2 regions of the Pseudomonas imrae genome follow, and region 1 is predicted to be linked to the other one. Evidence: riboswitches for the same ligand, from Rfam matches in the RefSeq annotation. Region 1 holds a riboswitch; the other holds the start of a gene.
What was found. Region 1 has a riboswitch for cobalamin ahead of cobW (cobalamin biosynthesis protein CobW). Riboswitches for the same ligand answer to the same signal wherever they lie in the genome.
Positions count from the first base shown of each region.

Region 2: another riboswitch for cobalamin. It lies ahead of cobO (cob(I)yrinic acid a,c-diamide adenosyltransferase); the one in region 1 lies ahead of cobW (cobalamin biosynthesis protein CobW).

Region 1 covers NZ_CP110853.2:2,424,799-2,429,209, forward strand. The annotation lists gene cobM (precorrin-4 C(11)-methyltransferase) at 1-622, opposite strand, end outside; gene OQ460_RS10860 (cobalamin biosynthesis protein) at 703-1,116, opposite strand; gene OQ460_RS10865 (CbtA family protein) at 1,113-1,814, opposite strand; gene OQ460_RS10870 (CbtB domain-containing protein) at 1,826-2,014, opposite strand; cobalamin riboswitch at 2,110-2,335, opposite strand; cobalamin riboswitch at 2,378-2,580, shown strand; gene cobW (cobalamin biosynthesis protein CobW) at 2,683-3,744, shown strand; gene cobN (cobaltochelatase subunit CobN) at 3,748-4,411, shown strand, end outside.
Region 2 covers NZ_CP110853.2:3,830,503-3,834,913, reverse strand. The annotation lists gene OQ460_RS17340 (C40 family peptidase) at 1-54, shown strand, start outside; gene OQ460_RS17335 (C40 family peptidase) at 199-738, shown strand; gene OQ460_RS17330 (PQQ-dependent sugar dehydrogenase) at 826-2,139, opposite strand; cobalamin riboswitch at 2,238-2,487, shown strand; gene cobO (cob(I)yrinic acid a,c-diamide adenosyltransferase) at 2,565-3,176, shown strand; gene OQ460_RS17320 (cobyrinate a,c-diamide synthase) at 3,173-4,411, shown strand, end outside.

The DNA of each region.
Region 1 (4,411 bases):
CAGCTATATTACTCAGCGTCCCCACCACCCAATCCTGATCCGGCCACGTCGCGCGATGTACCACGGCAATCGGGCAATCCGTTCCGTAGTGCGGCAACAACTCGGCGACGATCTTCTCCAGATGGTTGACTCCCAGATGAATCGCCATGGTCGTGCCATGGCGCGCCAGGCTGTCGAAGTCTTCACCGGCGGGCATTGTGGTTTTATCGGCATACCGGGTCAGAATCACGCTTTGAGCGATATCCGGCAAAGTCAGCTCGCTTTCCAGCAAGGCCGCGCAGGCAGCTACCGCGGTGACTCCCGGAATGATCTGGAAGGGAATCCCCAACTCGCGCAAGTGACGGATCTGCTCGCCAATAGCGCCATACAAGCTTGGGTCGCCGGAATGCACTCGCGCCACATCGTGGCCTTTTTCATGCGCGCTTTTGATCAATTCAATGATCTGTTCCAGGTGCAGCTCGGCGCTGTTGATCACCTGCGCCGCCTGATGCCCCTCCAGTACAGCGGCAGGTACCAGGGAACCGGCGTAGATGATTACCGGGCAACTGCGGATCAGTCGTTGGCCTTTGACGGTAATCAGTTCGGGGTCGCCGGGGCCCGCACCAATGAAGAAGACGGTCATGGATGGATTCCTGTGGAAAAGCGCGCGAGCAAGGTCGCAGATGAAGATTGCTCATGATCAAGGAAGGGATTATCGGGCGTTCAGCTGGCACACGCCAAGGCAAAGGTTGCCTGTGAGTTTTTTTGCCGGGTGATCAGCAGCCGAGCAGGGCTCTGGGACAAGTGTTCGGCCAGGGCCAGGGCAGCACTTTCTGCGACCCCGTAGCAGCCGGTATGGGCAAATGCGAGTGCCGACCGGTGGCTCAAGCGGGGTTCGTAAGCGGCCAGTTGTTCGGCGCTGAAGAACTGCAAGGGCAGTTGCAGAGCGTTGGCCAGTGCAAGCAGCCCCGGCTCATTACGCTTGTGATCGATGCTGGCAAGCGCGGTGATACGCCAGGGATCTATACCCCCGGCAACCAAGGCTGCGTGAAACAGTGCGAGCATCGTGTCGGCCGCGCAGTCGCGTTGGCAACCCAGGCCGACCACCAGGGTCGGCACCGTGTTGTCCGTTGTCATACCGAATACTGGTCGTCGCGGTTGCGTCGAAACAGCCAGGCGCTGATCAGCCCCAGGGCCAGCCAGAACACCACGTTGGTCAGCTGCGATGCGATCTTGAACTGGGTCTCCAGGGCTTCGGGAGCCAGCATCGAATGCACCAGTGGTTGCGGTGCACCAATTACATGGGGGACTGCCAGAATCGCCACACCAAGGAGTTTCAGCAGCCAATTGCGACCAAACACGATCAGCGCGATACCGGCGGCAGTAGACGCCGCAGTGCTGATCCACCAGATTTGCCGTTGCGCCAGGTCCGCAGCAGCCGTGCCGGGCAACTCTGGCGGCAGGCCCAGGGTCGGTGCCAACACAAACGTGGCGTAGCCGGCCAGGCCCCAGAGCAGGCCCTGGGCCGTACGGGTCGGCGCGCGCAGGGTGTAGAGGCCGGCGAGCATCAGTGCAAAGCCCACGGCGACCACCAGATTGCCGCCGGTGGTGGACAGCACGCGTTGCCAGCCGTCTTCCGGGGCCCAGGCTTCGGCGTCGTGGCTGTGGGCGCCAGCGTCTGCGGCGTGCTCATGCATCTCGGTGGTGGCCGGGGCGCTCTCGAAGGATTCCGCCTGGATTATCAGCGGGGCGACCCACAAGCTTTGTAGCAAAGTCAGCAACAACGCGGCCAGCAGGCCGGTAAAACCGGCAGTTTGAGCGATTCGCTTAATCATGTCGGCAGGTCTCAATGGCACGGGAAGGCAGCGCTGTGGCGCGTATCGTGGGCAGCGTTATGAACGGCCTCGATATGGGAGAACCCGGCGAAGTACACCAGGCACACACCGAGGATCGACGCACCAATGGCGGCGCTCAGGCGTTGGCTCAAGGTGGTGCTGCTGCTGGCGGTGTGCGAGGTGCTGCTGGTGATCGACATGGCGCGTCCCTTTCGAGTGACAGGGTGAAACGAGCGCATGCAAACCCCGCGAGCAGGGCACGCAGGGTTCAGAACAGCGCCCGCCCACCGCGGGTTTGTTATTGGAATGATCGGGCCGGTCTCCGGGCTTGCGAGGGGGCTCTTGAAAGAGTTATCCCGACAAGCGTCACCTTCCCATGCCGCTGGCACAGTGGATCTGACGCTTCACTCGCTTACCGTTGCGGGGGCAGCACCGGACTGGTCGCGGGCTTTGAAAAAAGCCCAGGATTTACCGGTTTCCCGTTTCACCCTGTGAAGGGCACCCGAAACAAGATGTGTAGGAGAGCATGGTCCAGTGACGGTAGTCAAATTGACCGAGCCCCTGTAGCCTTGCACCTTCGAGGTTCTTCGGCCCAGGTCGAAGCTAAGAAGGGAACGCGGTCAATGCCGCGGCTGCCCCCGCAACTGTAAAGGGTTTTTCTGACTGCCACGCCACTGCCAAAAAACGGCGGGAAGGCGCAGTCAGCGCCGGTTCAAAGGCCGGCAAGCCCCAAGCCAGGAGACCTGCCTCGCAACTGATTTTCCATTTCAACCGGGCGGGGTGATCCGGTGACGAAATCTGCCCTTGCGCCGCGCCGCAGGGCCAGTCGTCCCGTACGCCCGCCCTTAAGGGCATTTAAGGGCATTCGATGAAAACACTGGCCAAACTCCCCGTTACCATCGTCACCGGTTTCCTCGGTTCGGGCAAAACCACCTTGCTGCGCCACATGCTGGATAATGCGCAAGGCCGCCGCATCGCGGTCATCGTCAATGAATTCGGCGAACTGGGCATCGACGGCGAAATCCTCAAGCAGTGCTCCATCGGCTGTACCGAAGAGGAGGCCAGCGGTCGGGTCTACGAGTTGGCCAATGGCTGCCTGTGTTGCACCGTCCAGGAAGAGTTCTTTCCGGTCATGCGTGAATTGGTGGCACGACGTGGCGACCTCGACCATATCCTGATCGAAACCTCGGGCCTGGCCCTGCCAAAACCTCTGGTCCAGGCTTTCCAATGGCCTGAGATTCGCAGCGCCTGCACGGTTGACGCGGTGATCACCGTGGTTGACAGCCCGGCAGTCGCCGCTGGCACTTTTGCGGCGTTCCCGGATCAGGTCGATGCCCAGCGCAAGCTGGACCCGAACCTGGACCATGAGTCGCCACTGCACGAGTTGTTTGCCGACCAATTGGCCAGCGCAGATCTGGTGATTCTCAACAAAACCGATTTGATCAGCCCCGAGGACCTGGCCCAGGTGCGCCTGGAAGTGGCGCAAGAGCTGCCGCCAGCGGTAAAAGTCATCGAAGCCAGTAGCGGTCGGCTGCCCCTGGATGTCTTGATCGGCCTTGGCGCCGGTTCTGAAGAACATATCGACGCCCGCCACAGCCATCACGATAGTCATCACGAAGGTGAAGAAGATCATGATCACGACGCCTTCGACTCGATTTCCATCGACTTGCCCCAGGCCGACGAAGCCTTGCTGCTCGATGCCCTGACGCAATTGGTGGTGCAACACGGCATCCTGCGTGTCAAAGGTTTCGCCGCGATCCCCGGCAAACCGATGCGCCTGCTGATCCAGGGGGTTGGCACGCGTTTCGACAAGCATTTCGACCGCGCCTGGAGTGCCGATGAAGCGCGTATCACGCGCCTGGTGCTGATCGGTCAGGAGCTGGATGCTGCGGGTCTCGAAGCGCAACTGCGCGCTGCCCTAAGCGTCTGACCCATGCACCTGCTCAGGACCCAGCCCGGCGGCTTCGTTGCCGATGACAACATCGCCGACCTTGGGCAAACCCCTGCCGACCTGGTGATCCTGTGCAGCGGCGACTCGAGCCTGGCGCTGCTGGCCGAAGCCGCACGGCAGTTGCCCGAGGACTACCCGAGCCTGCGCCTGGCCAACCCGATGCAGGTGCAGAACCATGCCTCCGTTGACCTGTATTTCGATGAGGTGCTGCGGCACGCCAAGGTGATCCTGATTTCGTTGCATGGCGGCATCGGCTATTGGCGCTATGGCATTCAGCGCTTGGCAGAGTTGGCAGAGCAGGGCGTGCAACTGATTCTGGTGCCCGGAGATGATCGGCCCGACCCGGAACTCAGCAGCCTGAGTACCGTCGGCATTGAGACCCGTGATCGCTTGTGGCAGTTCTTGCGCCAGGGTGGCCTGGGTAACGCGTTGAATTTCTACAATTGCCTGGCAACTGGCCAATTGGGTCGCGATTATCCCTGGAGCGAGCCGCAATCCCTGCCGCGAACGGCGATTTATCATCCGCACACAGCCCATGCCGAACTCACCGATTGGCAAGCAGTCTGGCAACCTGGCCGGCCAGTCGCTGCGGTGCTGTTCTACCGCTCGCATTTGCAGGCAGCCAATACCGGTTTTATCGATGTGT
Region 2 (4,411 bases), 1.4 Mb from region 1:
GAGGCCAAGCGCGCCCTGGCCATGGCTCCCACTACCGTTACCTCTCGCAAGTAAAGTTAAAGTGATACTTGAAGTTTGACGTGTAAGCGCTAGAATCCTGGTACATTGTTGTGAATCTGATCGCGCGAGCCTTGCTTGCGCGTTCTGATTTCAGCCTTCGGCAGCGAAAGCCACATCCAGATCAGGATTGTTTTGCCCATGTCGACCTCGGCCCGCCTAATTCTTCTCGTTTGCGCCGCGCTGCTCAGCGCCTGTGCAAGTCGCCCGCAACTTGCGCCTGTGGCCGTCAAGCCAAAGCCGGTATTCAACTATTCCACCCAGAGCTTCTCGCCAGTGGCCGAAGACGTGTTGTTTCGCGCCCTGGGTTTGGTAGGAACGCCTTATCGCTGGGGCGGCAATACGCCTGATTCGGGTTTTGATTGCAGTGGCCTGATTGGTTTTGTCTACCGCGATGCCGCTGGTATTTCCCTGCCGCGAACTACTCGTGAACTGATTGTGATGCGTGCGCAGAACGTCAGTGAGGACGCCTTGCAAACCGGAGATCTGCTGTTCTTCGCCACCGGTGGTGGTTCGCAGGTCAGCCATGCCGGGATTTACGTCGGCGAAGGGCGTTTTGTCCACGCACCGCAAACGGGTGGCACGGTGAAGCTCGATACCCTGTCCAAGACCTATTGGCAGAATGCTTACTTGAGCGCCAAGCGCGTGTTGCCGGCCGAACACCTGGCGAGGAATCCTTGAAGGCAGCTGTAAGTATCAAGCGGCAAGCTGCAAGTAGTTTTGTCGTTCCGCCTGCAGCTCGCCGCTAAAATCTCGCAACGCCCCCTTCTACTGAACGGCTGATACCCGCCAAACCTTATTGCCTACGTCGTCGGCTACCAGCAAGGCCCCTTGTCGGTCGATCACCACGCCTACCGGTCGGCCCATGGCTTTTTCGTCACTATTGAGGAAACCGGTCAGCACATCCACTGGTTGTCCTTTCGGCATGCCTCCTTCAAACGGTACAAAAACTACCTTGTAGCCGCTATGGGGTTTGCGGTTCCACGAGCCGTGCTGACCGACAAACGCACCGTTGCTCAAACGCGCCGGCAGCGTGGTGCCCTCGGCGAATGTCAGGCCCAGTGAAGCTGTATGCGGTCCCATGGCGTAATCCGGGGCGATAGCCTTGGCTACTAGATCCGGATCCTGCGGTTCTACGCGCACATCCACATGCTGGCCGTAATAACTGAAGGGCCAGCCATAGAAGCCGCCATCCTTGACTGACGTAATGTAGTCCGGCACCAGGTCGCTGCCGATTTCGTCGCGCTCGTTGACTGCCGTCCATAGCTTGCCGCTTTGTGGCTCCCATGCCATGCCGTTGGGGTTGCGCAGGCCGGATGCGAAGATCCGGTGTTTACCGCTGGCCCGATCCACTTCCCAAATCGCTGCACGACCTTGTTCTGCTTTCAGGCCGTTTTCCCCGACGTTGCTGTTGGAGCCGACGCTGACGTACAACTTGCTGCCGTCTTTGCTGGCAATCACGTTTTTCGTCCAGTGATGGTTCAAGGGGCCACCCGGCAGATCGACGACCTTGGTTTCAGGTGCGGTGATGGAGGTTTCGCCTGGCTGGTAAGGAAAGCGCAGCAGCTTATCCGAGTCGGCGATGTACAGATCATTACCCACCAGGGTCATGCCGAATGGTGAGTTGAGGTTTTCCAGGAATACCGTACGGGTTTCCGCCACGCCGTCATGGTCGGCATCGCGCAACAGTGTGATGCGGTTCGGGCTGGGTACCCCGGCACCGGCGCGGCCCATGACTTTCTCCATGACCCAGCCACGGATGCCTTTGGAATCGTCCGGTTTGGGCGGGGCGTTGGTTTCTGCTACCAGCACGTCGCCATTGGGCAGCACGTATAGCCAGCGAGGGTGATCCAGGCCTTCGGCAAATGCCGCGACCTGGGTGCCGGGTGCGGCTGTCGGCTTGATACCGTCGGGCCAGCCAATTGCGGGGGCGATGTTGACGGTAGGAATCAGGGTTTTATTCGGTTCTGGCAGTTTGGGCGACGGCCCGGTGCCGTCGGACACTTGCAAGGTTGAGCTTTCACCACAGGCGGCAAGGGCGCCTGCCGCCATGACCAGCAGGGCGATTCGGGTCTTGTGCATGGTTTTCTCCTCATATGTGTAGTCATAGAGGCTCGAGGCAGCGGGATGGTTCAAGTGCATGGCCGGCTTTAATTGACGCTCCATCCCCAACCCACTAACCTTCGCCGCTTGTTTCAGGTGCTCTGTGGCGATCAAGTCGACAGAGTGAAACAGGGAAGCCGGTGAGTGAGCGCACTTGTACACAGTGCAGCCACAATCCCGGCGCTGCCCCCGCAACGGTAAATGAGTCAAGACGCTGCTTATGCCACTGTATCGCGTGCGATACGGGAAGGCGCATCGTCGGACAGTGCTCCTCGACGAACACGCCACTCATGAGCCCGGAGACCGGCCTGATTCATCCAACAGCATCACGGTGGGCGATGCTTGGCTTCACCTGTGTCTTTTTCCTGCCTGCCGTTTTTGCCCAGCCCCAACGGAGAGCTGCCATGACTGAATCCCCTGATCGTGACGAACGCCATCTGGCGCGCATGCTGCGCAAAAAAGCGCTGATCGACGAACGTATTGCCAACTCCCCCAACGAGTGCGGATTGCTGCTGGTGCTGACTGGCAATGGCAAAGGCAAGAGTAGCTCGGCGTTTGGCATGCTGGCGCGTGCCATGGGGCACGGCATGCAGTGCGGTGTGGTGCAGTTCATCAAGGGCCGCAACAGCACCGGTGAAGAGTTGTTCTTCCGCCGCTTTCCCGAGCAGGTGCGTTTCCACGTGATGGGCGAAGGCTTTACCTGGGAAACCCAGGACCGCCAGCGAGATATCGCCGCCGCCGAAGCTGCCTGGCAGGTGTCCCGGGAAATGTTGCAGGACCCCAGCGTTGGCCTGGTCGTACTGGATGAGCTGAATATTGCCCTCAAGCACGGCTACCTCGACCTGGATCAAGTACTCAGCGACCTACAAGCCCGCCCGCCGATGCAACACGTGCTGGTTACCGGCCGTGGTGCCAAGCCGCAGCTGATTGAACTGGCCGACACGGTCACTGAAATGGGCATGCTCAAGCATGCGTTCCAGGCCGGGATCAAGGCACAGAAGGGCATCGAACTTTGAATCAGCCGCGACATTGTCCGGCGGTGCTGATCGCTGCGCCGGCCTCCGGCCAGGGCAAGACCACCGTCACGGCCGCCCTGGCCCGCTTGCACCGTAACCTGGGGCGCAAGGTCCGGGTGTTCAAGTGCGGCCCGGACTTTCTCGACCCCATGATCCATGAGCGCGCCAGTGGGGCGCCGGTGTATCAATTGGATATGTGGATGGTGGGTGAGCAGGAGAGTCGCCGCCTGTTGTGGGAAGCAGCGGGGGAGGCTGACCTGATCCTCATTGAAGGTGTCATGGGGCTGTTTGACGGCACGCCGTCCAGTGCTGATCTGGCGCGGCATTTTGGTGTGCCTGTACTGGCGGTGATCGACGGTACTGCCATGGCCCAGACCTTTGGCGCCCTGGCGCTGGGGCTGGCACGTTATCAACCGGACCTGCCTTTCGCCGGCGTATTGGCCAACCGGGTGGGCACCCTGCGTCATGCGCAATTGCTGGAAGGCAGCCTGACAGAAGGTTTGCGTTGGTACGGTGCGCTGTCCCGCGAGACGGGCATCGAACTGCCCAGTCGTCACCTGGGCCTGGTGCAAGCCAGCGAGTTGAATGACCTGGACCTGCGCCTGGATGCGGCTGCCACGGCTTTGGGCGGCAGTTGCGAGGTCGCGCTGCCACCGCCGGTGGAGTTTGCCGCACCCGAGGTGACCACGGCCGAGCCGTTGCTGGCCGGCGTGCGGATTGCCGTGGCGCGTGACGAAGCGTTCGCCTTTACCTATGGCGCCAGCCTTGACCTGCTGCGTGCCATGGGGGCCGAGCTGGTTTTCTTCTCGCCGATCCATGATTGCCGCCTGCCAGAAGCCGACAGCCTTTATCTGCCCGGCGGCTATCCGGAACTGCATCACCAGGCCTTGTCGGAAAATACCTCGATGCTCGCCGCGATCCGCAGCCATCACACCGCTGGCAAGCCGCTGTTGGCCGAGTGTGGTGGGATGCTCTATTTACTCGACTCGCTGACTGACGTCGACGGCAATCGCGCCGGGCTGCTGGGCCTGCTTCCTGGTGATGCGGTGATGCAAAAGCGCCTGGCCGCCCTGGCCTTGCAAATTGTCGAACTGCCGGAAGGCGTGCTTCGCGGGCATACCTATCATCACTCACTGACCAGTACCGAGTTCCAGCCGATTGCACGAGGCCTGAGCCCGAATGGCGGGCGTGGCGCCGAGGCGGTGTATCGCGATGGACGGATGACGGCCTCGTAT